4 regions of the Romboutsia sp. genome follow, and region 3 is predicted to be linked to each of the others. Evidence: riboswitches for the same ligand, from Rfam matches in the RefSeq annotation. Region 3 holds a riboswitch; each other region holds the start of a gene.
What was found. Region 3 has a riboswitch for thiamine pyrophosphate ahead of thiC (phosphomethylpyrimidine synthase ThiC). Riboswitches for the same ligand answer to the same signal wherever they lie in the genome.
Positions count from the first base shown of each region.

Region 1: another riboswitch for thiamine pyrophosphate. It lies ahead of AC11VW_RS04225 (MTH1187 family thiamine-binding protein); the one in region 3 lies ahead of thiC (phosphomethylpyrimidine synthase ThiC).
Region 2: another riboswitch for thiamine pyrophosphate. It lies ahead of thiS (sulfur carrier protein ThiS); the one in region 3 lies ahead of thiC (phosphomethylpyrimidine synthase ThiC).
Region 4: another riboswitch for thiamine pyrophosphate. It lies ahead of thiD (bifunctional hydroxymethylpyrimidine kinase/phosphomethylpyrimidine kinase); the one in region 3 lies ahead of thiC (phosphomethylpyrimidine synthase ThiC).

Region 1 covers NZ_JBXKIW010000038.1:17,095-25,326, reverse strand. Annotated here, with positions in the region: gene AC11VW_RS04245 (DUF421 domain-containing protein) at 1-87, opposite strand, end outside; gene miaB (tRNA (N6-isopentenyl adenosine(37)-C2)-methylthiotransferase MiaB) at 287-1,720, shown strand; gene AC11VW_RS04235 (sensor domain-containing diguanylate cyclase/phosphohydrolase) at 1,896-3,647, shown strand; gene AC11VW_RS04230 (NUDIX hydrolase) at 3,780-4,391, opposite strand; TPP riboswitch at 4,507-4,606, shown strand; gene AC11VW_RS04225 (MTH1187 family thiamine-binding protein) at 4,794-5,084, shown strand; gene AC11VW_RS04220 (ABC transporter permease) at 5,059-5,823, shown strand; gene AC11VW_RS04215 (ABC transporter substrate-binding protein) at 5,834-6,850, shown strand; gene AC11VW_RS04210 (ABC transporter ATP-binding protein) at 6,831-7,577, shown strand; gene AC11VW_RS04205 (hypothetical protein) at 7,728-8,232, shown strand, end outside.
Region 2 covers NZ_JBXKIW010000044.1:49,047-57,278, forward strand. Annotated here, with positions in the region: gene yqeB (selenium-dependent molybdenum cofactor biosynthesis protein YqeB) at 1-442, opposite strand, end outside; gene AC11VW_RS05725 (hypothetical protein) at 540-698, opposite strand; gene AC11VW_RS05730 (heavy metal-binding domain-containing protein) at 688-1,011, opposite strand; gene msrA (peptide-methionine (S)-S-oxide reductase MsrA) at 1,163-2,089, opposite strand; gene AC11VW_RS05740 (thiamine phosphate synthase) at 2,188-2,814, opposite strand; gene thiH (2-iminoacetate synthase ThiH) at 2,814-3,917, opposite strand; gene AC11VW_RS05750 (HisA/HisF-related TIM barrel protein) at 3,972-4,754, opposite strand; gene thiF (thiamine biosynthesis protein ThiF) at 4,782-5,576, opposite strand; gene thiS (sulfur carrier protein ThiS) at 5,578-5,772, opposite strand; TPP riboswitch at 5,876-5,986, opposite strand; gene AC11VW_RS05765 (MATE family efflux transporter) at 6,321-7,721, shown strand; gene AC11VW_RS05770 (hypothetical protein) at 7,882-8,166, opposite strand.
Region 3 covers NZ_JBXKIW010000091.1:23,524-31,755, forward strand. Annotated here, with positions in the region: gene AC11VW_RS14610 (aminotransferase class V-fold PLP-dependent enzyme) at 1-469, opposite strand, end outside; gene AC11VW_RS14615 (DNA topoisomerase III) at 827-2,944, shown strand; gene purF (amidophosphoribosyltransferase) at 3,050-4,402, opposite strand; gene thiC (phosphomethylpyrimidine synthase ThiC) at 4,445-5,758, opposite strand; TPP riboswitch at 5,912-6,015, opposite strand; gene AC11VW_RS14630 (winged helix-turn-helix transcriptional regulator) at 6,292-6,639, opposite strand; gene AC11VW_RS14635 (SDR family oxidoreductase) at 6,789-7,508, shown strand; gene AC11VW_RS14640 (SDR family NAD(P)-dependent oxidoreductase) at 7,534-8,232, shown strand, end outside.
Region 4 covers NZ_JBXKIW010000047.1:24,839-33,070, reverse strand. Annotated here, with positions in the region: gene AC11VW_RS06450 (tyrosine-protein phosphatase) at 1-149, shown strand, start outside; gene AC11VW_RS06445 (hypothetical protein) at 280-660, shown strand; gene AC11VW_RS06440 (NCS2 family permease) at 793-2,112, shown strand; gene AC11VW_RS06435 (polysaccharide deacetylase family protein) at 2,284-3,264, shown strand; gene AC11VW_RS06430 (DUF1294 domain-containing protein) at 3,433-3,690, opposite strand; gene AC11VW_RS06425 (NUDIX hydrolase) at 3,925-4,533, shown strand; gene cysK (cysteine synthase A) at 4,744-5,643, shown strand; gene epsC (serine O-acetyltransferase EpsC) at 5,684-6,220, shown strand; TPP riboswitch at 6,281-6,375, shown strand; gene thiD (bifunctional hydroxymethylpyrimidine kinase/phosphomethylpyrimidine kinase) at 6,476-7,273, shown strand; gene thiE (thiamine phosphate synthase) at 7,290-7,919, shown strand; gene AC11VW_RS06400 (collagen-like domain-containing protein) at 7,994-8,232, opposite strand, start outside.

The DNA of each region.
Region 1 (8,232 bases), on a different contig from region 3:
TTCTGCTATTTCACCTTTACCCATAAACCTTAGTGCAAATAAAACGACTATATATAGCAAAATACTTCTTATTAATACTACAATCATTTTTATTTTCCTTTCAAAATCATATAATAAATTAGTATTACCAATATAGAAATATTGATGCGTAAAACTTAAAGTTAATATCTTTAAAATGTCGTATAAATTTGATATAATAAGTTTTAAATGAACTTATTAAAATATTAGAGGGAAATTTTATATAAATAAAGCACTTAAGGCAGCAATAACTGGGGGAGGATTATATATGAGTAAAAGAAAACAAGTACAAGTTCCTATAGAGAAAATTCAAGAACAAGATAGATTTATAGAGGCAATAGCCGAGCAAAATTCAAGATATTATGCTATACATAAAACTAAACCAAGGTATTTAGTACAAACATTTGGATGCCAAATGAATGAACACGATTCTGAAAAATTATGTGCAATGCTTGATGAAATGGGATATGAAAGAGGTATGACCGCAGAGGAATGTAATTTAATAATATACAACACATGTGCAGTAAGAGAAAATGCAGAGCTTAAGGTTTATGGAAATCTTGGACAACTAAAGTTGCAAAAGAGAAAGAATCCAGATTTAAAAATAGCTGTATGTGGATGTATGATGCAACAACCTCATGTTGTTAAAGAATTAAAGTCAAAATATAGACATGTAGATTTAGTATTTGGGACACATAACTTATACAAGTTTCCAGAATTATTAACAAGCTCAATGGACACTAAAAAAATGTTGGTTGATGTATGGGATGTTGACGGAGAAGTTGTAGAAGGGCTTAGAAGTACTAGGAAATTTGAACTTAAAGCATTCGTAAATATAATGTATGGATGTAACAACTTCTGTACTTACTGTATAGTTCCATATACAAGAGGAAGAGAAAGAAGTAGAACTCCGCAAGATATAATGAATGAAATAAAAGAATTAGCAGCGAATGGAACAAAAGAAATAACATTGCTTGGACAAAATGTTGACTCATATGGAAAAACATTAGAAGAGTCTATAACATTTGCAGAGCTTTTAAGGATGGTAAATGATGTAGAAGGAATAGAACGAGTTAGATTTATGACATCTCATCCTAAGGATATATCTGATGAAGTTATATATGCAATGAGGGATTGTAATAAAGTATGTGAATACTTACACTTACCAATTCAATGTGGAAGTAGTTCACTACTTGAGAAAATGAATAGACACTATACTAAAGAATACTATCTAAATATAATAGAAAAAGCTAAAGAGGAAGTTCCAGGAATTTCATTCTCTACAGATTTAATGATAGGATTCCCGGGGGAAACGGAAGAAGATTTATTAGATACAATAGATGTAGTAGAAAAAGTAAGATATGATTCTGCATTTACATTTATATATTCAAAGAGAAAAGGAACACCAGCTGCACAAATGGAGAATCAAATACCCGATGATTTAAAGCATGAGAGATTTAATAGAGTATTAAATAAAGTAAATGAAATATGCGCTGATATAAACCAAAGCTACATTGATAAAGTTGTTGAAGTTTTAGTTGAAGGAAAAAGTAAAACAGATGATGCTAAGTTTGCAGGAAGAACTAGACAAAATAAATTAGTAAACTTTGAATCTGAAGGTAAAGATTTAGTTGGAAAGTTAGTTATGATAAAAATAATTAGTGCAAATACATTCTCACTAAACGGAATATTAGTAAAATAGAACAAAAAAATCCTTAAGATAAAATCTTAAGGATTTTTTTTGTGGATTTAAACAAAAAACACTAATATAAGACAAAAAAATAATTTTATCTTATATTAAAATATATAAAAATAAAATTAAATTTTATGGTATTATATAAATGACAATAAATTTAGAAAATTCAGGAGAGATAAATATGCTTGATAATATATTAGAGATTTTACTAGATACAATTCCGTATTCTATATGGTTAAGAAGCAGTGAAGGGAATTTTATTTTTGCAAATCAATATTTTTGTGATAGCTTAAATATGTCTAAAAATGATATATTAGGCAAAACAGTTTATGATATATATGGGAAAGAACTTGGTAAAGAATTCACAGAGAATTATAAAGAAGTTGAAAAACTAGGTAGACCTAAATTATTTACAGGGTATAAAGAAGAAGTGTTTTTAGAATGTTATATAGCTCCAATAAAAAAAGAAAATAAAATAGTAGTATACTTGGGTATATTACAAGATCAAACTGAAAGAAAAAAATATGAAGAAGAAACAATTAAGCAAAAGAATTTATTGAAAACATTGATAGATACAATTCCAGATTCCATTTTTCACAAAGATATACATGGCAGATATTTAGATTGCAATATAGCTTTTGCAAAAGATTATTATAAATGTAGTAAAGAACAAGTTATAGGGAAAAAAGATAATGATATGACTTCAAGTCCTAAATTGTTAAGGGATGTTTTAGTAACTGATGAGAGGGTTATAAAAAATAAAGAAAAACAGGTTAACCGTATAAATATAGAAGATAATGGACAGATAAAGTATATGGAGAGTATAAAAGCACCTATATTAGATGAGAAAAAAAATGTATGGGGAATAGTTGGTGTATCGAGAGATATAACCCAAAGGGTTTTAACTGAAAGAGAATTAAAAAAAATTAGTTATACAGATAAGCTTACAGATGTTTACAATAGAGCATATTTTGATAAAAAAATAAAAAGTTTAAATGCAGGGAATAATCTTCCACTTAGTTTGATTATGGGAGATGTAGATGGATTGAAAATTGTAAATGATACACTAGGTCATTTAAAAGGAGATGAACTTTTAGTTCAAACAGCTAATGTACTAAAAAAAGTTTGCAAAAAAGAAAGCTTGATAGTGCGTTGGGGTGGAGATGAATTTGTTATATTACTCCCAAATACAGAACATGAAGAAGCAAATGAAATATGTAATAAAATTAAGAGCGCATGTAAAAAAGAATCATATACATCTATACCACTTAGGATATCTTTAGGATGTGCAACAAAAACTAACATTAACCAAAATATAAATGATATATTAAAAGAAGCGGAAGAAAAGTTATACAAAGAGAAACTTCCAAGTCATATTGGTTCTAAAAAAAGAATACTAAATGCATTAAATGAATCTCTCACAGAAAAAAGTCTAGAAACTAAGCAACACACAGATAGAGTCGTTAATTATGTAAAAAAATTAGGTGATAGTATGGAACTTAATTCTAGTCAAATGAAGGAACTTATATTATCAGCTAAATTACATGATATAGGTAAAATAGGAATACCAGATGAAATATTATCAAAACCGGAGAAACTTACGGATGGTGAGTTTGATATAATCAAAACTCATACAGAAAAAGGTTATAGAGTAGCTAAATCTAATTATGAAATAGCACATGTTGCAAACAATATATTATCACATCATGAACGATGGGATGGAAAAGGATATCCCTTAGGTTTGAAAGGTAAAAAAATACCATTTTTATCGCGAATAATTTGTATAGCAGACTCTTATGATGCAATGACTAGTGAAAGAGCCTATAAGTTGAAAATGAGTAACGAAGAAGCTATAAAAGAAATTAAAAAGTGCTCAGGAACGCAATTTGACCCAGAATTAGTAAAGATATTTATAGAAGAATTTAGTAGATAAAAAATTAACATAACAAGCTATAAAAATACTAAAAAATACCCTATACAATAGACAATTAAAAAAGTCTACTATATAAGGTATTTTTTAGTATAATTTAAATGTTTTTTGAACCTAAGTTTGGGCAATGTACTACTAATTCATTATTAGCATCAAGAAATTTTCAAGAATTTTAGCAGTAATTCCCCAAATGATATAGTTTTCATATTCATAAAAGAGTACAGGATAATTACCACTATCAAACTTATAGTTATGATTATTGGGAATAATATCATATGGAAAATTTTCATTCGGAATAATTTTGATTTCATTGTTATAATAACTAGGCTCATATTTTAGTAAGTATGAAATTGGAACTAAAAATATATGATCTACTTCATCTTTATTTATATTTAGATTACTTATATCCTTTATATATCCTACATAAGGATGTATTATTAAATTTGCAGGTGTAATAAGTAAATCAAGGTCAGATATAATATCAATATTGTTTTTATTAGTACCAAGTTCTTCACAGGTTTCTCTAATAGCTGCATCAAGTGGGGATTCATTAGGTTCTATTTTTCCACCAGGAAATGATATTTCATTAGGTTGAGTTTTTAAATTTTTAGAACGAACTTGAAACAATATATAGTAACTATTATCCTTTTTTACAATAGGAATTAGAACAGAAGCTTTTTTCATATTTTGATGTCCGTTTATATACGGTTTATAGTTTTTAAATTTATTTTTTAGGGTGTTAATCATAATGACCTCCTTAATAAGCAATATATACTTATTATAGTATATGAAATATTAATAAGTAAGTACAAATATAAAATAATTGTTAAAATTTGATAAGTATAGTATAATCAAGTTGAAAATACATATTTTGGGGAGCTAGTCAGCTGAGAGGAGATACAAATCTCGACCCTTTAACCTGTTTGGATAATGCCAGCGTAGGGAGATAAAATAGCTTATATAAAAAGAGCTTGTAAGGTCTTATCCTAGTTGGATAAGACCTTTTTGATTAAACTATAAGATTTAAATATATTACGAAATTTATAAAATAATTTTTAGTATATTTTTGGATATATAGGCTTAATTTATGACAAGAAACTGGAATTTATGTATATGAATAAAAATTAACTTTAAAGGATGGTGAACTATATGGTAATAGTAGATGTAGCAGTAATGCCCTTAAGACCTTATGCAGGAGAAGAAGAAATGTATAAAGTAGTAGATGCATGTATAGAAGAAATTCAAAAAAGTGGACTTAAACATGAAATAGGTGCGATGAGTACAACAATAGAAGGAGAATTTGAAGAAGTATTTGACCTTTTAAAGGTAATACATAGAATTCCTTTTAATCTTGGTTGCGAAAGAGTTATAACAACAGCTAGGATAGATGAAAAAGCTGGGGGAATAACTATAAATGAAAAACTTAAAAACCATAGATAAAGTAAAAAATAGCTTATATCCTATAGCTACATTTTTAGTTTTGTTAATTATATGGGAAGCAATAGTCAAAGTACAAAATGTACCTCAATATATATTACCAGCTCCAACAGATATACTGAAGGTATTTTATAAAGATTACTTAAACTTATACGTTAACACTATAACCACTTTAAATGAAGCTACAATAGGATTTATAATAGCTATAATACTATCTTTAACTATGGGAATACTTATGGATTTCATACCCATTTTCAAGAAATGTGTATATCCTATCATGGTTGTATCGCAAACGATACCAACTATTGCAATAGCACCACTTTTAATAATATGGTTTGGATTTGATATGTTGCCTAAAGTTATAATGGTAACTATGACTTGTTTTTTCCCAATACTTATAAGTTTTGTAGATGGTATGGAAAATATAGACAAGGATTATTTGAATTTATTTAAAACTATGAATAGTAGTAAATTATCTACATTTATACATCTTAAATTTCCAATGGCTATGGATAAATTTTTCTCAGGGCTTAAAATATCAGCAACTTATACCGTAGTTGCTGCAACTGTAGCAGAATGGTTAGGTGGAACAAAAGGGTTAGGTGTATATATGGTAAGATCAAAGAGTGCATATGCATTAGATAAAGTTTTTGCATCTACTATATTAGTAATAATATTTAGTTTGATATTTGTAGTAATAGTACAAGCTATTAAAAAAATAGCCTTAAGACATAATATATAGGGAGGATTTTATGAAATTAAAAAAATTAGTAAGTTTAGGACTTGTAAGTGTACTTACAATGAGTGTACTTAGTGGATGTTCAAATAAAAATGAAAATACAGATACGAACAAAGAAGAATCAAAAAATGAAAAGGTAACAATGGTACTAGATTGGACACCAAATACTAATCATACAGGATTATTTGTTGCTCTTGAAAATGGATATTATAAAGAAGAAGGTCTAGATGTTGAAATAGTACAACCACCTGAAGGAGGAGCTGCAACTTTAGTTGCTACAGGAAAAGCTGATTTTGGAATAAGTTATCAAGAAGAAGTAACTTTTGCTAAAACTAGTGAAGATTCACTTCCAATAAAAGCAGTGGCAACAGTTATACAACATAATACTTCAGGATTTGCTTCTCCTAAGGATAAAAACATAGCATCACCTAAAGATTTTGAAGGTAAAACTTATGGAGGATGGGGATCTCCTTCTGAAGATGCAATATTAAATGCACTTATGAAAAAAGAAGATAAAGATTTTAGTAAATTAAAAGTAGTAAATATTGGACAAGATGACTTTTTTACTGCTACAAGTAAAAATATAGATTTTGCATGGATATTTGAAGGATGGGATGTTGTAGAGGCTAATAGACGTGGTATTGATTTAAACTTTATACCAATGGGACAAGTAGATAAAAGACTTGATTATTACACACCACTTATAATATCTAATGAAAAATTATTAAATGAAAACCCAGAACTTGCTAAAAAATTCTTGAAAGCTACAGCTAAAGGATATGAATATTCAATAGAAAATCCAACAAAAGCTGCTAAAATATTAGTAAAACATGCACCAGAAATAGATGAAAAATTAGCTATAAAAAGTCAAGAGTACTTAGCAGATAAGTATATAGATGATGCTAGTAGATGGGGTGAAATGAAGGATAGTGTATGGAATAATTATACAGAATTCTTAAAAGAATATAAGTTAATAAATAAAGACTTAAAGCCTAGTGAGGCATATAGTAATGAATTCTTGCCACAATAGAAAAGTAAAGATAGATATAAAAAATATATCTAAAAGCTATGAAGAAACAGAAGTATTAAAAAATATAAGTATAAAGGTTTATGAAGGTGAATTTGTAAGTATATTAGGTCCAAGTGGATGTGGGAAAAGTACTATATTTAATGTAGTTGCAAATTTAATAGACTACAATAGTGGAAGTATAAATATAGACGGAAGACTAAGTTATATGTATCAAAAAGACCTTTTATTACCACATAAAACTATAATAGATAATGTAAGCTTACCGTTGACTATTAAGAAAGAAAAAGGATTTGGGAATAAGTTTCTTAAAAAAAGAGAAGCACATAAAAAAGTAAAAGATTACTTTACTACATTTGGTTTAAGTGGATATGAAAACAAATATCCAAATGAACTGTCAGGTGGGATGAAGCAAAGAGCGAATTTTTTAAGAACTTTTATAAATTCTAATGATATAATGCTTTTAGATGAACCATTTGGAGCGCTTGATTCTATTACAAAATTATCTATGCAAAAGTGGTTATTAGAAGTTAAGAATAGAGTTAATTCTACTATACTTTTAATAACTCATGATATTGATGAAGCTATAATGTTATCAGATAGGATTTGTGTAATATCAAAAAAACCAGCAAGTGTTAAAAAAGAGTTTATAATTGATAAGAGTCACTATAATGATGATAATTTAGAAAATATTATAAAACTAAAAAAAGATATAATAAGCTTATTATAAATATAAAGCATATGAAGTCAAATTTGATTTCATATGTTTTTTTATATTATTTAACGTAACAAAAGCGAAATTCCCACTATAAAATATAATTCATGATATAATTATATATGACTTTAAATTTAAACTTATAATATAGTAAGGAGAAGTGAAATGACAGAAGGTTTTGAAGTAAAAGACATAAAAGATATAATGCAAAATAACAAATTAAATTTATGTGTTAAAGAAAATAGCACTTACATAAATATACCAAAAGAAATACTAGATAAAGGAATGAGCATATTAACAGAATATATTAGAATATATTCTAGCATAGAAAGTTTAAAAGAAAATATAAATAAATACTTATTTGATGAAAATAGTACTGTTACTTATAGTATTATAGGAAATCAACTTATGAAAATTAAAAGTGAACAAAATTTAGATGAAATATTACCTTATATAAATGTTGATATAAATAAAATAGAAGAAAGATTAAAAAATATTTGTGCATGTTTTTCAGTACAATTGCAAGAAATAAATGCTATGAAAGAAGAATTAGCAAATAATTATGTGAATAATTCATATAACATGGATGATATAGTAGATAAAGATTATGTAAATGAAGTAATAAAACATATAAAAGATGCCAGTATGTATTCACTAAAATCTAAGTCTA
Region 2 (8,232 bases), on a different contig from region 3:
TTATTATTTTACCTAAATTATGACCTCTCATAGTTTCAATAACTACATCAACATCATCTCCAGCACAAAATCCTGGACCTAATGCTATTGTCAAATCAGCCATGTTTTTATTTGTTCCAATATTTTTCTTTGCAATAATGGCATCAATTACTATTTTAGGTTTTAGCTTTTTTATATAATTTCCTAACGGATCTACTACTAAAGCAACCTTATTATCTTTTAAAACTTCATATATTTCATTAATATCTTCACACAATCTACAATGTACACCTTGTACTGTGACTTCCTTTTCATATACAGCTTCGCAAAACGATACATACCTTCTTATAGCTAACGGTTTTTCTACTTCTAGTGTTACTACTTTAAAGCCACATATATTAAGTTTATGTATTACAGCACTTGCTAAATCTCCAGCTCCCCTTACTATTATTATGTCTTGCATATATTCCTCCAAGCTTTAAATTTATAAATCAAATTCGTTATAATATAAAAATAGTATAAGAAGTTTAAATATAAACTACTTATACTACCTTTATTAATTAATATTTATCATATTTATCTATGTCTTCATTTTTCTTTTCTTTTTGTCTCTCAATTATTTTAATTATAAGAAATATTATGCTTCCAATAACTAAAATTCCTGGTACTAATAGCCCAAGCATAACTGAAATTAATACACATGCATTACTACTCAACATCTTCTACTACAACTCCAGTTCCATAGGCAAGCATTTCTGCTGCTCCCTGCATAACTGATGCTGAAGTTAATCTAAATCCTATTATAGCATTAGCCCCTTGTGATTTAGCATCTTCTACCATTCTTCCTATTGCTATTTTTCTAGCTTCTGTCAGCATTTCATCATATCCTGTAAGTTCTCCACCTACAATTTGCTTAAAACTAGCACCAATATCTTTTCCTATATGCTTAGCTCTTATAGTACTTCCTTTTACTAATCCTACAACATTAGTGATTTTTTTTCCTGGAACATCCTCGATAGTTAATATTAACAAATTTACCCCCTCCTCTCACACTCTACTTAATAAAATTATAGCATATATAATATATTAATTTCACATGCTACATGTACTTCATTTATATAATATGATTAATTTACAACTTTGATCTACATGATTACACTCTTTTCAAATTAAATAATTTATACTACTCAAACAAATACTCATATTCACTATAACCATTTTCTATCATTTTATCTCTTGGTATAAATTTCAATGCTGCAGAATTTATACAAAACCTTATACCACCTAATTCCTTTGGTCCATCATCAAATACATGACCTAAATGATTGTCACCTTCTTTGCTCCTAGTCTCAACTCTTTTCATCCCCTGTGAATAATCATATCTCCCTACTACACATTCACTATTTATAGATTTAGAAAAACTAGGCCATCCACATCCTGAGTCAAATTTATCTTTTGATGAAAATAATACTTCTCCAGTTACAATATCAACATATATACCATCTTCTTTATTATCATAGTACTCATTATTAAATGGCTTTTCTGTCATATTGTTTTGAGTTACTTGAAATTGTAAATCAGTTAAATTTTTCTTTGCCCAATTTCTTTTTACAAAATCAAATCTTTTGCTTCCTTTATAATATCTATCATAGTGTTCTTTATTTTTTTTATAATATTCTTGATGATATTCTCCCGCTTCATAAAAAGTACTAGCCGGTATTATCATTGTAACTATAGGTTTTATATAAATTTCTCTTTTTTCTAATTCTTCTTTTGACTCTATAGCACTATTTTTTTGTTCTTCATCATGATAAAATATAGCTGTTTTATATTTATGACCTCTATCATTAAATTGTCCACCTTCATCAGTTGGATCAATTTGATTCCAAAATACATCTAAAAGTTCTCTGTAATTTATTACTTTATCATCATAAGTTATTTGTATAGCTTCTATATGTCCTGTTGTATCCGTACATACTTCTTCATAAGTCGGATTTTTGGTATGACCACCAGTATATCCTGATACAACTTTTTGTACCCCTTCATATTGATCAAAAGGCTTTACCATACACCAAAAACACCCTCCTGCAAATGTAGCAAGTTTTTTCATATTATCAACTCCTCAAGGAAATATTTATATTCTTATATATTCCCTAAGAAAACATTTATTAATCAATATATTATAAAGGCGCCTATTTGGCGCCTCTGTTATTTACTACATTTTCGAATATATCTTTTAACTAATTCATTAACATTTTGTGACTTCATAATTTGAGACATTACAGCAATATCACCACAATATTTATATGTTTCATATGCATTATCTGGTGTTATTCCTCCAAGAGCTACTATTTTTGTATTAGTTATTTCATTTGCATCTTTTAATATCTTTATACCTTTAGGCTCTACATTTTTCTTGCAGTCTGTTTCATATATATGAGATAAGGTTATATAATCTATTTTTATTTTTTTATCCTTCATTATTTTTTCAATATATATTATTTCATCTATGCTATGTGTTGAGATTCCTAGTATTTTTTTATTATCAAATTCATACTTATCATTTAGCTTTTGCTTAAATAATTCAAATGGAAGATGTATTCCGTCGGCCTTTACTTCTTCAAACACACTAATATTACTATTTATTATTAAATTTGCTTTAAGACCTTTATCTACTAAATTATAATTTATTGTTCTATATAAATTAGCAAGTTCATCATTCTTTAAATCTTTTTCTCTTATTATAATATTTTCTACTCCACTTTTAACAGCTTCACATATAATATCAAAGTACCTATACTCATTACAAAGATGCCTATTAGTTATAAGATACATTAAAATCTCTCCCAGTCTTTAAATATATGTTGATATCCAATACTTTTTAACATTTCTTTTACATCTAAAACAGTACTTTCATCACTTATTTTAAATTGAGAGGTATCTTCATCACCTTGCGAATGACCTCCAACATCTGTTGAAACTCCTGCACTTAGTTTTGTTACTCCAAGAGGTATTAAATTTTTTCTTAAATCTAGACTTTCTCTAGTCGATAAATTTATCCCTCCATGGTTATCAAACAGTCTCATACAAAGCATGGCTTGAACTAAATCAATATCACTAACTTCTTTTATCCCTTCATAGCACCCTTTAAAAGGTCTTATTCTAGGAACCGAATATGAAAGTTCTACCTGAGGGTAATTTTTTCTTAAATATTTCCCATGCAATAACGTAAAGAAAGTTTCTTTTCTAAAATCATTAAGTCCTAAAAGTGCACCTATTGATAAACTTTTCATACCAGCCTTTGCTCCTCTTTCTGGTGCATCTAATCTAAATTTATAGTTAGATTTAGGCCCTTTTATATGAACTTCTTTGTAAATTTTTTCATCATATACTTCTTGATAAACTGTAAGAGAATCTACTCCTTTATCTACAATATAGTGGTATTCATCTACTTCCATTGGATAAACTTCAATGGCTATTGATGAAAATTTAGATTTTAATATTTCTACTGCTTGACCTATATATTCAACATTTGAATGTATATTACTTTCTCCAGTTAATAATAGCAAGTGTTTAAAACCTTCTTTGGAGATAGCTTGCCCTTCTACTTTTATTTCATCAATATTTAGTTTCTTTCTTTTTATGCCACTTTCTACATTATAGCCACAGTACACACATTTATTTATACAATAATTTGCTATATACATAGGTGTATATAATGATATTATTTTCCCAAAATACTGATTAGTTATAGCATTAGATTTTTGAGCCATTCTTTCTAAATATTTTACTGCTTTTTTAGAAAGTAAGTTTAATAAATCATGTTCATCTAAGTTGTCTTTTTCTAAACTTCTCTCTACATCATATTCTGTAACGCTGTTCATATACTCATCTATATCAAAATTTTCATAGCTTTTTATCACTTCATAAAAACTCATATTTGTTGCCCCCTATACAGCCTTCTATAAATTAAAATCTATATTTATTTTTTATTACTGCGCTGTTACCACACTATCTAAAAATCCTGTTAATGGAGACGATGCATTAGCGTAATTTGATACGCTTCCACATTTTGCAATATAGGCTTCTCTTCCACCTTCTACTGCTAATTTAAAAGCTTTTGCCATTTTTATAGGATCATTTGCTGATGCTATTGCAGTGTTTACTAATACTGCTGCTGCCCCCATTTCCATTGCTTCCATTGCTTGTGATGGCTTTCCAATACCTGCATCCACTATTATAGGTATATCTAATTCTTCTATCATGATTTTTATCATTTCTTTCATTTTAATTCCTCTGTTAGAGCCAATAGGTGATCCCAGTGGCATAACTGCTGCTGCCCCAGCTTCTATAAGCCTTCTACCTGCATAAAGGTCTGGTGTCATATATGGAAGTACTACAAATCCTTCTTGTGCTAATATTTTTGTAGCTTTTATTGTTTCTTCATTATCTGGTAATAAATATTTATTGTCTGAAATAACCTCTATTTTTATGAAATTCCCGCATCCCATTTTACGTGCTATTCTTGCTATTCTTACTGCTTCTTGATGATTTGTTGCTCCTGATGTGTTTGGTAATATTGTCATATGATTTGGTATGTGTGTTAATATATTTTCTTCCCTATTATCTAAATCAACTCTTCTTAGTGCCATAGTGATTATTTGACTGTCACTTTCTTTAATTACCTTTGGTAATATATCATTAGAACCGTATTTGCCAGTTCCTATTAAAAGTCTACTATTAAACTCGTGTCCACCTAAAATTAATTTATCCATATTTCCCTCCTGATTTTTTAATTAAATTTAATTATTTATTAGAATCTGCATAGCTAAATTAGCCATATGATTAGCACAAATAGCAACTCTTGGCGCCATAAGCCCTTCTCCTATTTTGGCTTCATTTACTAAATCTCCACATATATAAAACTTTTCTCTAATCTTTTTAGTTTTTATTATATTTGAATCATAATATCCTGCCATTCCTGATGATGCAATCAAATATTTATCTTTCATATTTATTAAAACATAATTGCTAATTTGAGCTTTATACTTTGGATTGTCAAAGGCTTCAATTATTATATCTACGTCATTAAATACATTCATATTTTCTTTACTTACAAGCATATTGTAAGTTTTTATATTTATAAACGGATTTATTTTAGATATATTCTCATACATTGCTTGTGTTTTATATTTACCTATATCATCTATAAAGTATTGTTGCCTATTGAGGTTTGATGGTTCTACAACATCAAAATCTACAAGAACTAATTGTCCCACTCCAATTCTTGCTAGAGATATAGCTATATTTGATCCTAATCCTCCAAGACCTAAGATTGCTATTTTTCCTTTTTTAAGTTTGTTGTGTACATTAGGAGTATGCCTTGCTATTAACAAGTTTTCTAACTCATCTAAACTTAAACTTTCCCCTTTTTTAATTAATGTAATCTTATCTTTCTCTCTAAGCATTTCATCTTTTTCTATTGGATGTCCATTTAAAATGACTACATCACTATCTTTTTTATATTCATCTTTTACTTGATAAGCAGTTATATTTTCTTTTACCTCTAGAAGCTTTTCATTTATAAAAATTTGCATTTTAGCCTCCCCCAACAAAGTTAATAAGTTCTATAACATCTTCTTCCTTTAATATATATTTTTCGAAATCTTCTTCTTCTAATATATCAAAGTTTACTTCTACTACTACTCTATCTTTGCTTATATCAAAATCATTTAATAAACTAAGTATATTTTTATCTTCTTTAAATTTTATCTCTTTCCCATTTACCTTCATCTTCTCACCCCTATCTATAATATAAAAAAAAGTGCTTATCCTTAATCAAAAGGAAAGCACTTTCATAATTTACGTACGCTAAATAATCTCTATTTATTAGTAAAATTATATTAAAAAGCTTCCCTTCGCAAGCATTACCTTGATCAGGTGGTTAGGGTCTTTAAGTTGAGGCTTTATTCTCAGCTAGCCAATTCTAGCTCCCCTAGCTCTAATTCTATTATTTATTTTTACAAGTTGAGTATAGCATAGTGATTTTATTACTTCAATATTATAATACATTTTTTTACATATATTTTTTTAATATTTTATTTACATTTTTTATGATTGACTTTATATTTTTTAAATTATATAATTATAAGGATTTTGTATCTAATTACTGCAAAATTTAACTACCCAGTTTGAATTTTAATTACATATATTTAATATACTCATATTTTTTATTTGAGTATATAAGTGTTGAACCCCCCACTTGAAAAAAACCTACAAGTGCGGGGTTTTTAATTTATTTAAGATTATTTTTATAATAGTTATTACCAAGGAGGAACTTAATGATAAAAAATACAATAACAAACTATCAAAAAGACAAAGAATTTTATAAGCACTTATTTTTAATTACATTGCCAATAGTGTTACAAAACCTGATAACATCATCTCTTAATATGTTAGATACTATGATGATAGGTAAGGTTGGTGAAATACAATTAGCTTCTGTTGGAATTGCTAATCAGTATTATTTTTTATTTTCACTACTTGCAAATGCTATTGCAATAAGTTCGGGTGTACTTATTGCTCAATTATATGGAAAGGGAGATACTAATAATATAAAAAGGGTCTTATCTAGATCATTATTTTATAGTATATCGTTAACTATTATATTTATGACTTTAGGGCTTTTAATACCAGAAAAAATAATAGCAGTTTTTAATAATGATCCTACTGTTATAAAAATTGGTGTTGAATACTTACAAATAGCCATAATAAGTTATTTTTTCACTACTATAACATTCACATTTGCCAGTGGGCTTAGAAGTATAGGTAATACTAAATTGCCTATGTGGGCAAGTTTAATCGCACTTATAGTTAATGGTGTATTAAACTCAATATTAATATTTGGACTCTTTAAAATGCCTGTTCTTGGTATAAAAGGTGCTGCTATAGCTACTCTTATAGCTAGAATAGTTGAATGTTTAATAGTTCTTATAACAGTTTATACTAAAGTAGATATTTTAAAGCTAAGATTTAAATATATCTTTGAATTACCTAAGTCACTGTCTTCTGCTTTAACATCTGTTACTATTCCAATACTTGCAAATGAAGCTTGTTGGGCATTCGGTAATATAACTTATGCAGCGATTTATGCAAGAATAGGCACTGGAGCTGCTGCTTCTATACAAATTTGTTCAACTGTAATGAATTTATTTATGATAATTTCATTTAGTCTTGCTAATGCATCTGTTGTTATAATTGGAAATGAAATAGGAGCTGATAAAAAAGAATCTGCAATAGAAGCATCTAAAAATATTTCTAGTTTAGCACTTAAAATATCAGCTCTTTTAGCAATAATCATGGCTTTAAGTGCGAAATCTATAGTATCATTCTTTAATGTTTCACCTGATGTTAAATTAGCGTCTCAATATATTTTATATATGTATTCATTAGTTATGGTAGTTAGAGTTTATAATAATGTTATGATAGTTGGTATCTTAAGAGGTGGTGGGGATGCTGCTTACGGTTCTATACTTCAAGCCTTAACTTTATGGCTAATAGGTATACCTCTAGCTTACTTTGCTGCATTCGTTCTTTACCTACCAATTTATTTTGTCGTTGCATTTGCTATGGTCGAAGAAATCATTAAAGTTATTTTAATGATGAGAAGATTTAAATCCTTTAAATGGATTAAAAATATAGTTAGTGATGATACTCAAATCGATTTACCTTTAACTGTATAAATATAAATTAAAATAGAAGCCTAACTAAGTTATCAAGAGTAAATTTTGATAAATATTAAAAAAGCTTAATTTCAATATACTATATATGTATAGTATGTTAATACTAAAAATAGGATATCTCTATTTTAGATATCCTATTTTTAGTTCGTATTATATTAAATTAGCGATTATTTTTTGTTTCTAAAAGTATAGGTACTATGTTAAGTATAATAGACATAATAGTCAAAATCCATAATGCAGTTTCCATATAAGGAACTACATCTAATAAAGCCGTCCAGTCATTCAATTTTACCCATTCAGATACCATAGTGTATTCTGAACAAAGTGTCAATGCCGTAAATGATAACCCTATAGCCATAGCAAGTTTATAATTTTTTCCAGATTTATACATATAAAGATTTATAAAAGTAGATATTATAGCAATCCCTCCGAATACTATCCACATATTTTTACCCCCATTAGAATTTTATTTATTTCGCATTAAATAACAATTGCGTATTAAGTTATCTAT
Region 3 (8,232 bases):
TGTCTTCTATAGCTTGTATATTTATTCTACCTAATTCATCAACCTCAACATATTCAACAGTTGCGACGTTTCTCCAAGGTAAGTCATTTGCATGATGTTCCATTCTAGTAGTTAGTATTTTATCATCTTTACTTTTTATTAATACATTTGCAAGTAAATTCAAAGATTCTGTTGTACCTTTTGTATACAAAACTGTATGAGTAGTAGTATCTTTTAAATTGAAGAATTCTAATATTTTATATCTAGTTTCTTCAAATTTTTCAGTACATAAATCTCCCTTTTGTCCAGTTCCTCTAGCCACAGGTCCATAAGTTAATACGTTGTTCATAATAGATTCTACTACACTTTTTAAAGGTGGTGTTGTAGCGCCATTATCAAAATTTATAGGTATTACAGGTAATCCATTTTTTAGAATTACAGGCATATCTAGTCCTATAAATAAATCTCTATAATTAAGATTTAAATCCATAGCAAAACCTCCATTAATATATATGCTTATCTTTAAGCACCAAAAATCTTTATAATTAAGATTTTCTTAATATAGATATATGCAACAATCTACAAAAAAGTTTATGAATTAAACACATATTAGAAAAAATTGTAATAATTTAAAAACTGTATATATGAAACAAATGTTATCACATATAAATGCTTAATAAATTCAACATAATAGCATAAACCTTATATTTTAAATAACTACTAGTTACTTTTCAAATCTATGGTAATATTATATATAGAAAATAAAACATATTAAATCAAGTAAAAAGCTAATTTTATGTATGTTATATTAAGAATTTAAATAGATGTATTAAAGAAAGGAATTAATATGAAAAAAATATTAGTACTAGCAGAAAAGCCTTCAGTAGGAAGAGATATAGCTAGAGTATTAGGATGTTCAAACGATAAAAATGGATATATAGAAGGATCAAAGTACATAGTAACATGGGCACTAGGTCACTTAGTAACACTAGCAGATCCGGAAAGCTACGGAGAAAAATATAAATCTTGGAACATAGACGACTTACCAATACTACCAAAGTACTTAAAAACAGTAGTAATTAAAAAAACTTCAAAGCAATTTAACACAGTAAAAGCACAAATGGTTAGAGACGATGTAAGTGAAATAGTAGTAGCTACAGATGCAGGACGTGAAGGGGAGCTTGTAGCAAGATGGATAATAGAAAAAGTACAAGTTAAAAAGCCACTAAAGCGTTTATGGATATCATCAAGCACGGATAAAGCTATAAAAGAAGGATTTGCTAAATTAAAAGATGGAAAAGAATACGAAAATCTATATCACTCAGCAATAGCAAGAGCAGAAGCTGACTGGATAGTTGGGATAAATGCAACACGTGCACTTACAACAAAGCATAATGCACAACTTTCTTGTGGTAGAGTTCAAACACCAACTATAGCAATGATATTTAAAAGAGAACAAGAAATAATGGAATTTAAACCTAAAAACTATTATGGTATAAGTGTAGTAGCAAATAAAGGAAACTCGCAGCTTAAGTTTGTATGGCAAGATAAAAACAATTCAACTAGCAGTTTTAACGAAGAAAAGGTAGATAACACAATAAATAAAATAAAAAACAATGATATAAAAATAGTGAAAGTTAATAAAACACATAAGAAAAAGTATTCACCAGCATTATATGACTTAACAGAGTTGCAAAGAGATGCAAATAAAATCTTTGGATATTCAGCAAAAGAAACTTTATCTATAATGCAAAAGCTATATGAACACCACAAAGTACTTACTTATCCAAGAACAGACTCAAGATACTTAACTAGTGATATAGTAGAAACTTTAAGTGATAGAGTAAGAGCAGTTAATGTAAGTGACTATTCAAGAGTATGTACTAAATTACTGAAGTCAAAGATAAACTCAAATAAAAGTTTTGTAGACGATTCAAAAGTAAGTGATCACCACGCTATAATACCAACAGAAGAAAAAGTATTTTTAGGTAATTTAAGTGATAAAGAAAGAAAAATTTATGACCTTGTTGTAAAAAGATTCTTAGCAATACTTTGTCCTCCGTTTGAATATGAACAAACTTCAATAAGTGCAGAAGTAAACGGAGAAAGCTTTACTGCAAAGGGAAATAAAATAATAAGTTTAGGTTGGAGAGAGACATATAAAGACTCTGATGATGAAGAAAACTATGATAGCATACCAGCTGTTATAGAAAGCGAAGTTTTAAGTGTAGCTAAATTAAATAAAACTACTGGAAAAACTAATCCTCCAGGTTATTTAAATGAAGGAACGCTACTTACAGCAATGGAAAAAAATAGCCTAGGAACAGTAGCAACAAGAGCTGATATAATAGAAAAGTTATTTAATTCTTTCTTATTAGAGAAAAAAGGAAAAGATATATATATAACATCAAAAGGAAAGCAATTACTAGAGTTAGTTCCAAGTGAATTAAAAAAACCAGAGTTAACAGCATCTTGGGAAGCTAAGTTATTAGATATATCAAAAGGAAAATTAAATAAAGATAGCTTTATAAATGACATGAAGAATTACTCAAAAGATGTAGTTAAACAAATAAAAAATAGTGACTCTAAATTTAAACATGATAATTTAACTAAAAATAGATGCCCTGAGTGTGGAAAATTCATGCTTGAGGTAAATGGAAAAAAAGGAAAGATGTTAGTTTGTGAAGATAGAGAATGTAACACAAGAAAAACTGTGTCACAAGTAACAAACTCAAGATGTCCAGTATGTCACAAGAAATTAGAACTTCGTGGAGAAGGTGAAGGAAAAACATTTGTATGTAGTTGTGGACATAGAGAGAAATTAAGCACATTTAACAAAAGAAAAGCAGAAGAAAAAAATAAAGGATCTAAAAAAGATATAAATAAATATCTAAAAGATCAAAATAAAAATGAAGAAGTATTCAACAATCCATTTGCAGCAGCCTTAGCAAAACTTAAAAAATAGTAATAAAAGAAATTTAAAACTAAACCCCTCAACAGTACAGATATGTATTGTTAAGGAGGTTTAGTTTTTATTATAGTATACTAATTTAAAATAGAATAGGTTAAATTACACAAAACACCTTAGGCAAGCATCTTTCTTATGACCTAAAGAATTTAAAAAACCGTCTATGCTTAGATATCCTAAGCTATCTACTCCAATAAAAGCACGTATTTCTTCTAAGATCATATTAGAACCTATAAGTTCTTTTTTATTCGAAGTATCGATTCCTAAGCAGCAGGGAGATTTTACTATAGGTGAAGCCAGTCTATAATGAATTTCCTTTGCACCTGCTTTTTTAAGAAGAGAGATAATTTTTTTGCAGGTTGTACCTCTTACCATAGAATCATCTACAACTACAATTTTCTTACCTTGAATATTTTCTTTAATAATATTTAACTTCAAAGAGACTGCTTCTTCTCTTTTAGATTGACAGGGCTTTATAAAGCTTCGTCCTATAAAACTATTTCTCACAAATCCTATGGTATAAGGTATTGAGGAGGATTTAGAATATCCTAAAGCAGCAGTAGTTCCAGAGTCAGGTACCCCTATTACAATATCAGCATCTGCCGGACATTCTTTAAATAAAGTCTCACCAGATTTGAATCTGGATTTATAAACACTAACTCCATCAATTTTACTATCTATTCTAGAAAAATAGATATATTCAAAAGCGCAGGTGTTACATATAGTGTTTTTCATGAAACTTACTGCTTCTATCCCGTTACTATCAATTTTAATTATTTCTCCAGGTAAAACATCTCTTATGAATTCTCCACCAAGCATATCTAAAACACAGCTTTCTGAGCATACTATATAACCACCATTGAATTTTCCTATACATAAAGGTCTTATGCCTTGACAGTCTCGCATAGCAAATAACTTGTCCTTTGTAAGTATAACAGCAGCATATCCACCTTTTATATGTTTTGATATGATTTCTAAGGTTTTTTCGATAGAAGAATTATAATATTTTTCAGTAAGTTTTAAAATAATCTCAGAATCAGTAGTTGTATTAAATTTTAATCCATGATATTCTAAGGAATTTCTTAGTTCAACTGCATTTGTAAGATTACCATTATGTGCTATAGATATTTGACCAAAGGAACATTCATCTAAAATAGGCTGAGCATTTACAATAGTATTTTCACCAAAGGTAGGATATCGTACATGACCTATGGCAGAAAAACCATTTATATTATTAAGATTATTTTTAGTAAATACTTCATTTACTAAACCCATATCTTTATGGCAAATAAGCTTATGCCCATTTGAATATGTTAATCCGCAGCTTTCCTGTCCCCGATGTTGAAGTGAATTAAGTGCAAAATAAAGCATAGAAGACAAGTTGATTTTTTCATTAGAAAATACCCCTACTACTCCACATTCTTCTTTATATTTATCAACATCATTAATTTGCATTTTATCACTTCCGCTTCTGTTTAATATCTAGCTTGATTCTCTTTAGCTATCAGCTCTTAAAAGATTTATATCTTTTCCTTCCATTATTTTATTCATATTTCTCATAGAACACATTTTTCCGCACATAGTACAGCTATCTTCATGCTCAGGAGAAGATTCTTTTCTATATCTTCTAGCTTTTTCTGGGTCAATAGCAAGTTCAAACATTCTTTCCCAATCAAGTTCTTGTCTTGCTTTACTCATTTTATTATCCCAATCCCTAGCATTAGGAATGTTCTTAGCTATATCACCAGCATGAGCAGCTATCTTTGCAGCAATGATACCTTCTTTAACATCATCTAAATTAGGCAATCTTAGATGTTCTGCTGGAGTTACGTAGCATAGGAAATCAGCTCCACAGCTTGCAGCTAATGCTCCTCCAATTGCACTTGTGATGTGGTCGTAGCCTGGCGCTATATCTGTAACTATAGGCCCTAATACATAAAATGGTGCACCATGACAAAGTTTCTTTTCAAGTAGCATATTTGCTTTTACTTCATTTAATGCCATGTGTCCTGGACCTTCTATTATAACTTGTACATTTCTTTCCCAAGCTCTTAAAGTTAATTCTCCCAGTACCATTAATTCTTTGATTTGACAGGCATCAGTAGAATCATTGATAGAACCAGGTCTGCAAGCATCTCCAAGACTTAAAGTTAAATCATATTTTTCGCATATATCTAATAACTCATCGTAATACTCATAGAAAGGGTTTTCTTTATTATTAAGTTCCATCCATGCATAAGTAAGAGAACCACCTCTTGAAACAATATTTGTAAGTCTTTTATTTCTTTTAAATACATTTGCAGTTTCTTTATTTATACCTGCGTGGATAGTTACAAAATCTACACCATCTTTTGCATGTTTTTCTACAACATCTAAAAATTCCTTTGCAGTAATGTCTTTTAATTCTTTATCATAAAAACCAAAAGCGTCATAAACTGGAACTGTACCTATCATAGCAGAAGAAGATTCAATAAGTCTTTTTCTAAATTCTTCAGTTTTCCCAAAAGAACTTAAGTCCATTATAGCTTCAGCCTTCATGTCTAAAGCTAGCTGTACCTTTTTCATTTCCTCATCAATATCACAGCAATCCTTTGATATACCTAGATTTACATTTATTTTTGTTCTTAGGCCTTCTCCTACACCTTCTGGATCTAAAGATTTATGATTCTTATTAGCAGGAATAGCAATCTGACCTTTTGCAATAAGCTTTCTTAAAACTTCTACATCCATATTTTCTTTTTTAGCTACTAATCCCATTTCTTTTGTAACAATACCCTTTTTCGCAGCATCCATTTGAGTTGTATACATCATTTTAAATTCCCCTTTATTATTTATTTAGTTTTTCTCTAATAGCCAGTATATTTCTGAATATATCTAATTATTGAATTTTAAATATAAACTAAAAAAAGCTTTACCATAAGGTAAAGCTTCCTACAAACATGTATTATAAAAATTAATTATAATAATCATCGCAAATAACTTTCCTACGGTAGTTCTAACTACGTCAGGTTCAGAGGGTTAGGTTAGTATAAACCTTCTCAGCCAAATTGGCACCCCTAGCTAATTATATTCATTTTTCATGTAAATAATATCCAAAATGTTACTTTAAGTTCATTATAGTATTGAAGTGGTATTCTGTAAAGTGTTTTTTAAAAAGACAGTTAATATGTAGAATTAACAACTTTAGGTATTGTTTTAATTCTTATTTATGTATAACAACCATGGGCAATACAAAGAGCCAATTATAAAATTTGTTTTCTAAGGATGACATTTTCATATTAATTATCATTTCATAAATTTAAAATTTATTTGGAAAATACACAATTATATTTGCACACTCTTTACTATTTACATTGAGGATTTATAAGTTCATATTTTTCATCAAAATTCTTTTCTCCCCATTCGCACATAGCATCTAATATAGGATATAAGCTCATACCTTTTTCAGTTATACTATACTCTACCTTAGGAGGAACTATTGGATAAACAGTTCGATAGACAAGATTATCTTCCTCTAATTCTCTAAGTTGATTTGTAAGAGTTTTATGTGATGTGTGATTTATAAAAGATTTTATTTCACCAAATCTTTTAGTTCCATTTTCTATTAAAAAATAAAGTATCAGAGGCTTCCATTTACCACCGATGACATTTAAAGTGATTTCCATTTCACAAGTTAAACTGCATTTTTTCATAATATTCCTCCAAAAAGCTAAATTAAAAATTATAGAGTAGTTACCTCTATTTCACTATGTAACTATTATGTGCGTACTTAAAATAAAACATTAGTTCAGATATAATTATAGTATAAGAAAATATTAATGTATATAAATGGAGGATAATTATGAATAAATTAGTAGTTATAACGGGAGCAAGTTCAGGAATTGGAAAAAGCATAGCAAAGAAGTTTTCAGAAAATAACCATCCGGTATTACTATTATCTAGAAGACTAGATAAAATGGAAGAATTAGAACTTCCAAATTCACTATGTAAGTCAGTAGATGTTACAGATTTAGAAAAGATGGAAGAAGCTATAAATGAAGCGGAAGGAAAATTTGGTAAAGTGGATTGTTTAATAAATTGTGCAGGAATAATGTTATTAGGAAATCCCCAAGATCAAAGTTTTAAAGAATGGAATGATATGATTGATGTTAATATAAAAGGAATATTAACAGGAACTAATATTGTTTTAAAGGATATGGTTAAGAGAAATGAAGGAACTATAATAAATATAAGTTCTATAGCAGGAAAAAAGACTTTTGATAATCATGCAGTGTACTGTGGCACAAAATTTGCTGTTCATGCAATAAGTGAAAACATAAGAAAAGAAGTTGCAAGTAGCAACGTTAGAGTTATAACTATAGCTCCAGGAGTTGTTGAAACACCATTACTATCTCATACAACAGATGAAGATATAAAGGCTAATTATAATGAATGGAAAAAAAGTATAGAAAGTGGATTAGAACCAGAAAAAATAGCTAGTTGTATAGAGTTTGCATATAATCAACCACAAGATGTTTGTATAAGAGAAATTGTAATAGCAAAAACTAAGCAAGAAGATTAGAATTATTTAATTAAGAGGTAGAATTATGTATAAGGATAAAGTTATTTTTGTAACAGGGACAAGCAATGGAATAGGTAATAGTATAGCTAAAGAATATGCAAAACAAAATGCAAATGTAATTGCTATTGATATAGTGGAACATGACTTTAGTGAAAGTAATATAGAATTTTATAAAGTAGATTTAAGAAATGAAGATGAAATCAAGTCTGCATTTGAAAAAGTAGTAAACAAGTATGGTACTGTGCATATACTGATAAATAATGGAGCTATAAGTAAATTTAATAAATCTATATTTGATATAGAAACAGTAGAATTTGATGATGTTATAACTGTAAATCTTAGAGGAAGCTTTATATGTTCTAAAGAATTTATAAAAGCAAATAAAGGTCAAAACTATGGAAGAATAGTTAATATAAGTTCAACAAGGTTTAATCAAAATGAAGCAGGATGGGAAGCTTATGGAGCATCTAAAGGTGGCCTTATATCTTTAACTAACACAATGGCGATTTCATTATCAGATACACCTATTACAGTTAATGCAATAAGTCCTGGATGGATACAATTAGACAGCTATGAATTATCAGAAATAGATAAAAAGCAACATCCATCAGGTAGAGTTGGCAAATCAAAAGACATAGTTAATACGTGTTTATTTTTAACAAATGAAGAAAATGATTTTGTAAATGGTACAAATATTATTGTAGATGGTGGTATGACAAAGAAA
Region 4 (8,232 bases), on a different contig from region 3:
CTAAAAAATATGGTGAGGATAGAGCTAATAGATTATTTTTAGATAATCCTAGTAGCGTTATAAATAATGAAGATATAAATTTTATAGAAACATTAGTAGAAAGTGCTCATAAAAGAAGCTTTTTATCAAAATTATTTAAAAGAAAGTAATTATTTTTTAGTAAGGAAAGCTATATAATTTAGGGTTAATTTAAATATACCTATTTCTATAGATTTTTTATGTATTTTAATTCCTATAACTGCATAAACATTATTAAATACATAGAGAAGGAGAGTTACTATGAAATTTGAAGAATTACTAAGAGAATTATATCCTATAAACAATAAAAATAACAAACTAAAAAAGTTTATACAAAACCATCTGAATGGTGAATTATTAATTTCATATATTGAAGAACTAGCAGTATATATGGTAGCGGCAACTAAAGTATCTGGAGCTACCATATTAGAAAAAATATTATATGAACAAAACCTAGACCACCTAAATGAACTATTCAAAAAAGAGAAAGAAGACATAATAAAAGAAGACATATACTTTGAATTAAAAGAAGATGAAGATGAAAATGGATATTTCTTCATAAAAGCAAATGATGAAGTAATTAATATAATAGAAGAAGACGCACAATTATTTAGACAACTGCAAAATTTTATACTAGACTAGTAATTGGTAAATTTTGCAACAAAAAGTCGAATTAATGACTTAAGAATATAGACTTATACCTAAAAAAATGATAAGATATAGAAGCATTATTTATGCGGGTGGGCGAGGGATATATTTTCAAGAGGAAAAAGGATGGACGAAAGATTATACAACAAATTTAGTAACACAAAAGAAAAAACACTTCAAAACAATTTTAAAACCGAAGTATTAGGAGGATTAACTACGTTTATAGCGAGTGTGTACATTATAATGACCAATGCACTGATATTATCAGATGCAGGAATTAGTGCAGATGCGGCAATGATTGCAACTATATTTACATGTAGCATATCAACTATACTTATGGGGCTATTTTCAAACACACCATTCATAATAGTACCAGGAATGGGGATCAATTCATTATTTACTTATACAATAGTAAATTCAATGGGACTTGCCTGGCAAGATGCCTTAGGAGCAGTATTTGTAAGTGGTATAATATTTACAATAATTGCAAGTACTAAGATAACTCCTATACTTATGAAGTCGATTCCAAGTAATTTAAAGCATGCTATAACTGTAGGAGTAGGATTTTTTATACTATTTATCGGTCTACAAAAAAGTGGACTTGTAGTAGCTAATGAAAATACTATGGTATCACTTGGTGATATCACAAATAAAGAAACAATATTAAGTATAATTACACTGTTGATTATTTTAATATTGAATGTTAGAAATGTAAGTGGTAATTTACTTATAAGCATAATTGTAGGTACAGTACTTGCTTTATTTATGGGAGTTACTAGTCTAAGTGATTTAGATTTTACTTCTTTTAATATTAAAGCTTTTAGTGATGTATTTTTAGCAATGTCATTTAAAAATATCTTATCTATACCATTTATAGTAGCAGTGTTTTCTATAACAATAGTTATTGTATTTGAAAACATGGGTATTTTATATGGACAAATGGAAGCTATAGATAGAAGTGATGAGTTCCAAAAGCCATTTAAAATAGCAGGAATATCAAATATGATAGCAGGCATGTTTGGAACAAGCCCAACTATTGTTGCAGCTGAGAATTTCTCAGGAATAAGTGCTGGCGCTAAAGGTAAAGTAGCTGCATTTACATCGGGAATATTATTCTTATTATCATTATTTTTAATACCACTTCTTAAATTAATACCAAATGGTGTTATAAGTGGGGTGCTTATATTCATAGGATTTTTAATGATACAAACCTTCTTTGATTTAAAGAAAGGTGATTTAATAGATACAGTAGCTGTAATTTTTATAGTTACTTTAATACCTCTTACTTATAATATAGTAAATGGTATATCAATAGGATTTATAGTTTATACAGTTTTAAAAGTTGCATCAGGCAAAGGAAAAGAAGTTTCTGTGCCAATGTACGTTCTTACGGGACTGTTTATATTGAGTTTTATTATGAATATATCTATGGGTATAACTCATTAATGTAAAAAGGTAGTGATTATAATATATAGTCGCTACTTTTTTGACGTAGAAGATACATATTTAGTTTGGATACAAAATTGTAAATTTTATTCACTGGACATTTATTTTTAAAGTAATATAATAATTATAGGGCAGAAAACGACAAGATTATGCAAAAAAGGGGGACTTATTATGGCAAAAAAAAGTAAAATAAACTTTGGATCTAATAAAAAAAGTAAAATAAACTTTAGATTTAATAACAAAAAACAAAAAGTTAATAATAAAAAAATTTTGTTAACAATTGTTGCATTTTCAGTAATAGTGCTTATGTGCGGGAAGGTAGTCGGAGCGACTACATCGTATATAGAAGATAAAAAAGAAGAAAAGATAGCAATGCAACAACAGGCAGAAGCTGAAAGATTAGCGGCGGAGAAGAAACGTAAGGAAGAAGAAGAAGCTAAAAAGAGAATGGTCGGAGTTAACCACGAAGGAAAGAAAAATTCTTATGATGCTTTAAAAGTAGCTGAGAAATTAAATAATTATGATTACTCAAATAATGGAGAAAAAATTGTATTTTTAACATTTGATGACGGGTCATCAACAACAGTTACTCCTCAAATATTAGATACATTAAAGGCAAATGAAGTTAATGCAACGTTTTTCATAGCTGGTAAAAATACAGAAAAAGGCGGAGAAAAAGCAAAAGAACTTATAAAAAGAACTTTTGATGAAGGAAATGCTATAGCAAACCACTCATATAGCCACGATTATAAATATTTATATCCAAATAGAACTCTAAATCTAAAGAACTTTACTACTGATTTCCAAAAAACAGATTATATATTAACAGATATATTAGGACCATATTTCTCAACAAGAGTTATAAGATGTCCAGGAGGGCATATGTCATGGAATGGTATGGATGTATTAGATACTCATTTAAATGAAAATAATATAGCATCTATAGACTGGAATGCATTAAATGCAGACGCAGAAGGTCAAAAGAAAAATGCTGATCAACTATTTGAACATGTTAAAAGCACATCAGAAGGAAAAGAAATGGTAGTTGTATTAATGCATGATACTTATGGAAAAGAAGAAACAGCTAAAGCATTACCACAAATAATACAATACTTTAAAGATAATGGATATGCGTTTAAAACATTAGCTTAGGAATAATATATAAATTAAATATAATATCAAAAAAAAGAAGTTCCTTAAAAATCATAAAGGAGCTTTTTTTAATATCTTTTTATATTTACTAACAACATTTAAAATTATTGTTATAAACTAAATAATTGATAATATAAAACATAAAAAAGTACAAAATATTACTTTTATTTAAAGTAATACTAAGAGTAAAAATTGAATAAAAATTATAAATGGTATTCCAATTTTAAATTTTGATTTTTTAGTTTTATGTCTAAAAGTATACATTCCAGATAAGATACCTAAGCTTCCTCCTACAGCAGCTAAAAAGATAAGAGTATATTCACTAATTCTCCACTTATGTTTTATTGCTCTTTGCTTATCAATAAACATACATATAAAACAGATTATATTAATAATCAATAAATAAGCTAATAATAAATTTTCCATATTACCTCCTAATAAATACTTTAATTATTTATTTAACTATATCATAGATTTTAAAATAATGATAAAAAATTCGCTTCGCTCATGTCGCCAACGGCCTAGAACACAGGCACGTTGCTCAAAGATTAGAAGTTGTAAATTATAAATATAATTTCCTGCTATATAAAAAAAAGATTTATTGTTATAATAAAAACTAATAGAGTGTGATTTATTTGATATAGAAAAGGGGTATTAATTATGAAAAATTCAAAAATAAAAGATATAAAACCTTTAGTAGAAACTAAATTTGTGGGATTATATGATGTGAAATATAAAAATAAAAATAATGATGATAGACATTGGACAGTAGCTTCAAGAAAAAATGAAAAAGAATTAAAAGAAATTTATTTACAAGGTAAGGAAGATAAAATAGATGCTGTAGTAATTGCAGCGATTCATAAAAGTGAAAATAAATTAGTTTTAATAAAACAGTTTAGAGTTCCTATAAACAATTATATATATGAACTTCCTGCAGGTCTTGTAGACAATGATGAAGATATTCAAAAAACAGTGGCAAGAGAATTAAAGGAAGAAACAGGTTTAGATCTTATAGAAATTAATAAAATAAATAGTAGGGATAAAGTTTATTTATCTCCTGGTATGACTGATGAATCTGTTGCATTTGTATATTGTTTATGTGATGGAAAGTTAAGTAAGGAGTTTTTAGAAGATGATGAAGATATAGAAGCTTTATTAATATCTCAAGACCAAGCAAAAGAGATATTAAAAGGAGAAGATATTATAGATATAAAATCTTATTTAATGCTTCAGATGTTTGCTAATCTAGGAGATAAGTTGTTCAATTAAAAAAAATAATATAACTAAAAAATTATATGAAAATATACTAGGATATCTTTAATCAAGACCTAGTATATTTTTATTGAAAAAATTATTTGATATAAACAGTAAATAAATATTTTTTAAATAAAAAATATTTTTATGTTGCATTATCATAATGATAATAATATAATAGACTTATAATTATCATTATGATAACAAAACAAGGGGGACGATAATATGGTTAATGAAAGCATACTAAGCATGATAGGTAATACACCTATGGTTAGGTTAAACAATATAGGGAACTCTAATATTTATGTAAAATTAGAAAAATATAATCCAGCTGGAAGTGTAAAAGATAGAGCGGTTTATTTTATGATAGATGGACTTGAAAAAAGAGATATGCTTAAAAAAGGTGATGTACTAGTAGAAGCAACTAGTGGAAATACTGGAATAGCATTAGCTATGATAGGAAAATTAAAAGGATATGAAGTAATAATAGTAATGCCAGAGACTATGAGTATAGAAAGAAGAGAGCTTATGAAAGCCTATGGAGCAAAGCTTATTTTAACTGATGGAAAGCTTGGAATGAGCGGTTCTATAAAAAAAGCAGAAGAACTTTTAAATGAAAATAATAATTACAAAAGTTTAAAGCAATTTGATAATGAAGATAATCCAAAGGGTCATTATCAAACTACAGGGGTTGAAATATTAAACGCAGTAAGTGATTTAGATATATTTGTTTGTGGTGTAGGTACAGGGGGGACTTTAAGTGGGGTGGCAAGATATTTAAAAGAGAAAAATCCTAATATAAAAATAGTAGCCCTAGAGCCTAAAAATTCTCCAGTTATATCTAATGGACAAAGTGGACCTCATAAGATTCAGGGTATAGGAGCAGGATTTATTCCTAAAAACTATGATGCTAATTTAGTAGATGAAGTAATGACAATAGACGATGAAGAAGCTTTTCAAGGGGTTAGATTAATGGCGGATAAAGAATCTATATTAGTTGGTATATCTTCAGGAGCTAATGTTTTTGGTGCTTTAAAACTAGGTAAAATGTATCCTGATAAAAAGATCGTTACAATAGCACCAGATGGTATTGAAAAATATATATCTATGGATATTTTCAAATAATAAATTGATTTAATTAAAAGGCATAAGGTAAATTAAGGGGATGATAAAATTGTTTAGAAAAATAAATAAAGATATAGAATATATAATGGAAAATGATCCAGCAGCAACAAGTAAAATAGAGGTATTTTTACTATATCCATCTATTCACGCTAGATTAATTCATATGGTATCGCATTTTTTATATAATCATAAGCGTTTTTTTACTGCAAGGCTTATATCTCAAATAGCAAGGTTTTTAACAGGAATTGAAATACATCCAGGAGCAAAGCTAGGAGAAAGTATATTAATAGATCATGGAATGGGAGTTGTAATTGGAGAAACTGCAGAAGTTGGAGATAGAGTAACAATTTACCATGGAAGCACATTAGGAGGCACTGGTAAAGATAGTGGAAAAAGACATCCAACTGTTGGAAATGATGTAATAATAGGGGCGGGGGCAAAGATACTAGGCCCTATTAACATAGGTTCTAATTCAAAAGTTGGAGCTAATGCAGTAGTTATAAAAGATGTACCAGATGGAGCTACAGTAGTTGGAGTAGCTGCAAATGTAGTTAGATTAAAAGGGAATAAAATGTAACAATGATTGACAATAAAATAAAAAGTACTATAATTAACTTGTAAATAAAAAATTATAAATGAAAATAGCTAGGGGAGCCAAAAGGCTGAGAGGATTTACTGACCCTTATACCGGATCTGGATAATGCCAGCGTAGGAAAGCTTATACATGAATTTGAATATATAATATATTTATAAGTGTAATCAAGCCATACCTAAATCAGGTATGGCTTTTTGATTAGCGCAAATTTTATATAATACAATTAAGGGGGCAACTATGAGAAATTACAAAATACCAACACTTACAATAGCAGGGTCAGATTGCAGTGGAGGAGCTGGTGTACAAGCTGATTTAAAAACATTTAGTGCCATAGGAACTTATGGAATGAGTGTGATAACAGCAATAACAGCACAAAATACACAAGGAGTATTTGAAGTAGAAGAGTTAAGCCAAAGTATAATAAAAAAACAAATAGAAGTAGTATTTGATGATATAAGACCAAAGGCTGTAAAAATAGGTATGGTATCAAGTCCAGAAATAATATTAGAAATAGCAAATACTTTAAAAAAATACAAACCAGAAAACTTAGTAGTAGATCCAGTTATGATATCAAAGAGTGGATTTAGCTTACTTAGACCAGAAGCTAAAGCAAATATGATAAAACATTTAATACCAATGGCATACATAATAACTCCAAATGTGCCAGAGGCAGAAGCTATAACAGGTATGAAGATAGATACTTTAGAAGAGATGCGTATGGCAGGGGAAAAAATACTACAAATGGGACCAAAATATGTATTAATGAAGGGGGGGCATTTAGATGGAGATGCTATAGATTTACTAATTGGAAAAGATGTGTTTGAAGTTTATGAAAGTAAAAGATTAGACAGAAAAAATACTCATGGAACAGGATGTACTATATCTTCTGCAATAGCTTCTCATCTAGCATTAGGATATGAGATAAAAGGAGCAGTTGCACTTAGTAAAATTTATATAACAGAAGCTATAAAAAATAGTTTTGATATAGGTCACGGGGTAGGACCAGTTCATCATTTTTATAAATTTGATAAATAAAATAGAGGGGAAATTCATGAAAAATAATATAAAAGAACAATTAAAGCTATACTTAGTAACAGATAGTGAAATATTAAAAAACAGGGACTTTTATAAATGTATAGAAGAGGCTATAAAAGGCGGAGTTACTATGGTGCAGTTAAGAGAAAAAAATGCATCTGGTAGTGAATTTTTAGAAAAGGCTATGAAGTTAAGAGAGTTAACTAAAAAATATAATGTTAGTTTTATAATAAATGATAGAGTAGATATTGCAATGCTTTGTGATGCTGATGGAGTTCATGTAGGACAAAGTGATATAGATGCAAAATCAGTTAGAATGTTAATAGGAAAAGGAAAGATACTAGGTGTTTCTGCTAGAGATTTAAAAGAAGCTCAAAAGGCTAAAGAAGATGGTGTTGATTACATAGGTGTAGGTGCTATGTATAATACTTCTACTAAATTAGATGCAAAATCAGTATCATTTGATACAGTAAGGGAAATAAAGTCAGAAGTTGATATTCCAATAGTTTTAATAGGCGGAATTGATTTAAATAATTTAGAGGATTTGAAAGAATTAGAAACTGATGGATATGCAGTAGTTTCAGCAATTCTCAAAAAAGAAGATATACGCTTAGAAAGTAAAAAATGGATTGAAAAAATAGATTAATTTAAATAAATATAAAATTGAAATACAAAAAAGGAAGCATAGGGGGCTTCCTTTTTTGTATATAAAAATTAGAATTAACCTTTATAAGGAACTTTTTTTGGTGGCATATATTTTTCTTTAATAGTAGGCTTAGATTCAGGACCTTGAGGACCAGCAGGACCCATGTCGCCTTTATCGCCTTTATCACCCTTAGGACCAGCAGGACCCATGTCCCCTTTATCACCCTTAGGACCTTGAAGACCTTGAAGACCTTGAAGACCTTGAAGACCTTGAGGACCCATATCGCCTTTATCTCCTTTGATTCCTTTACCAT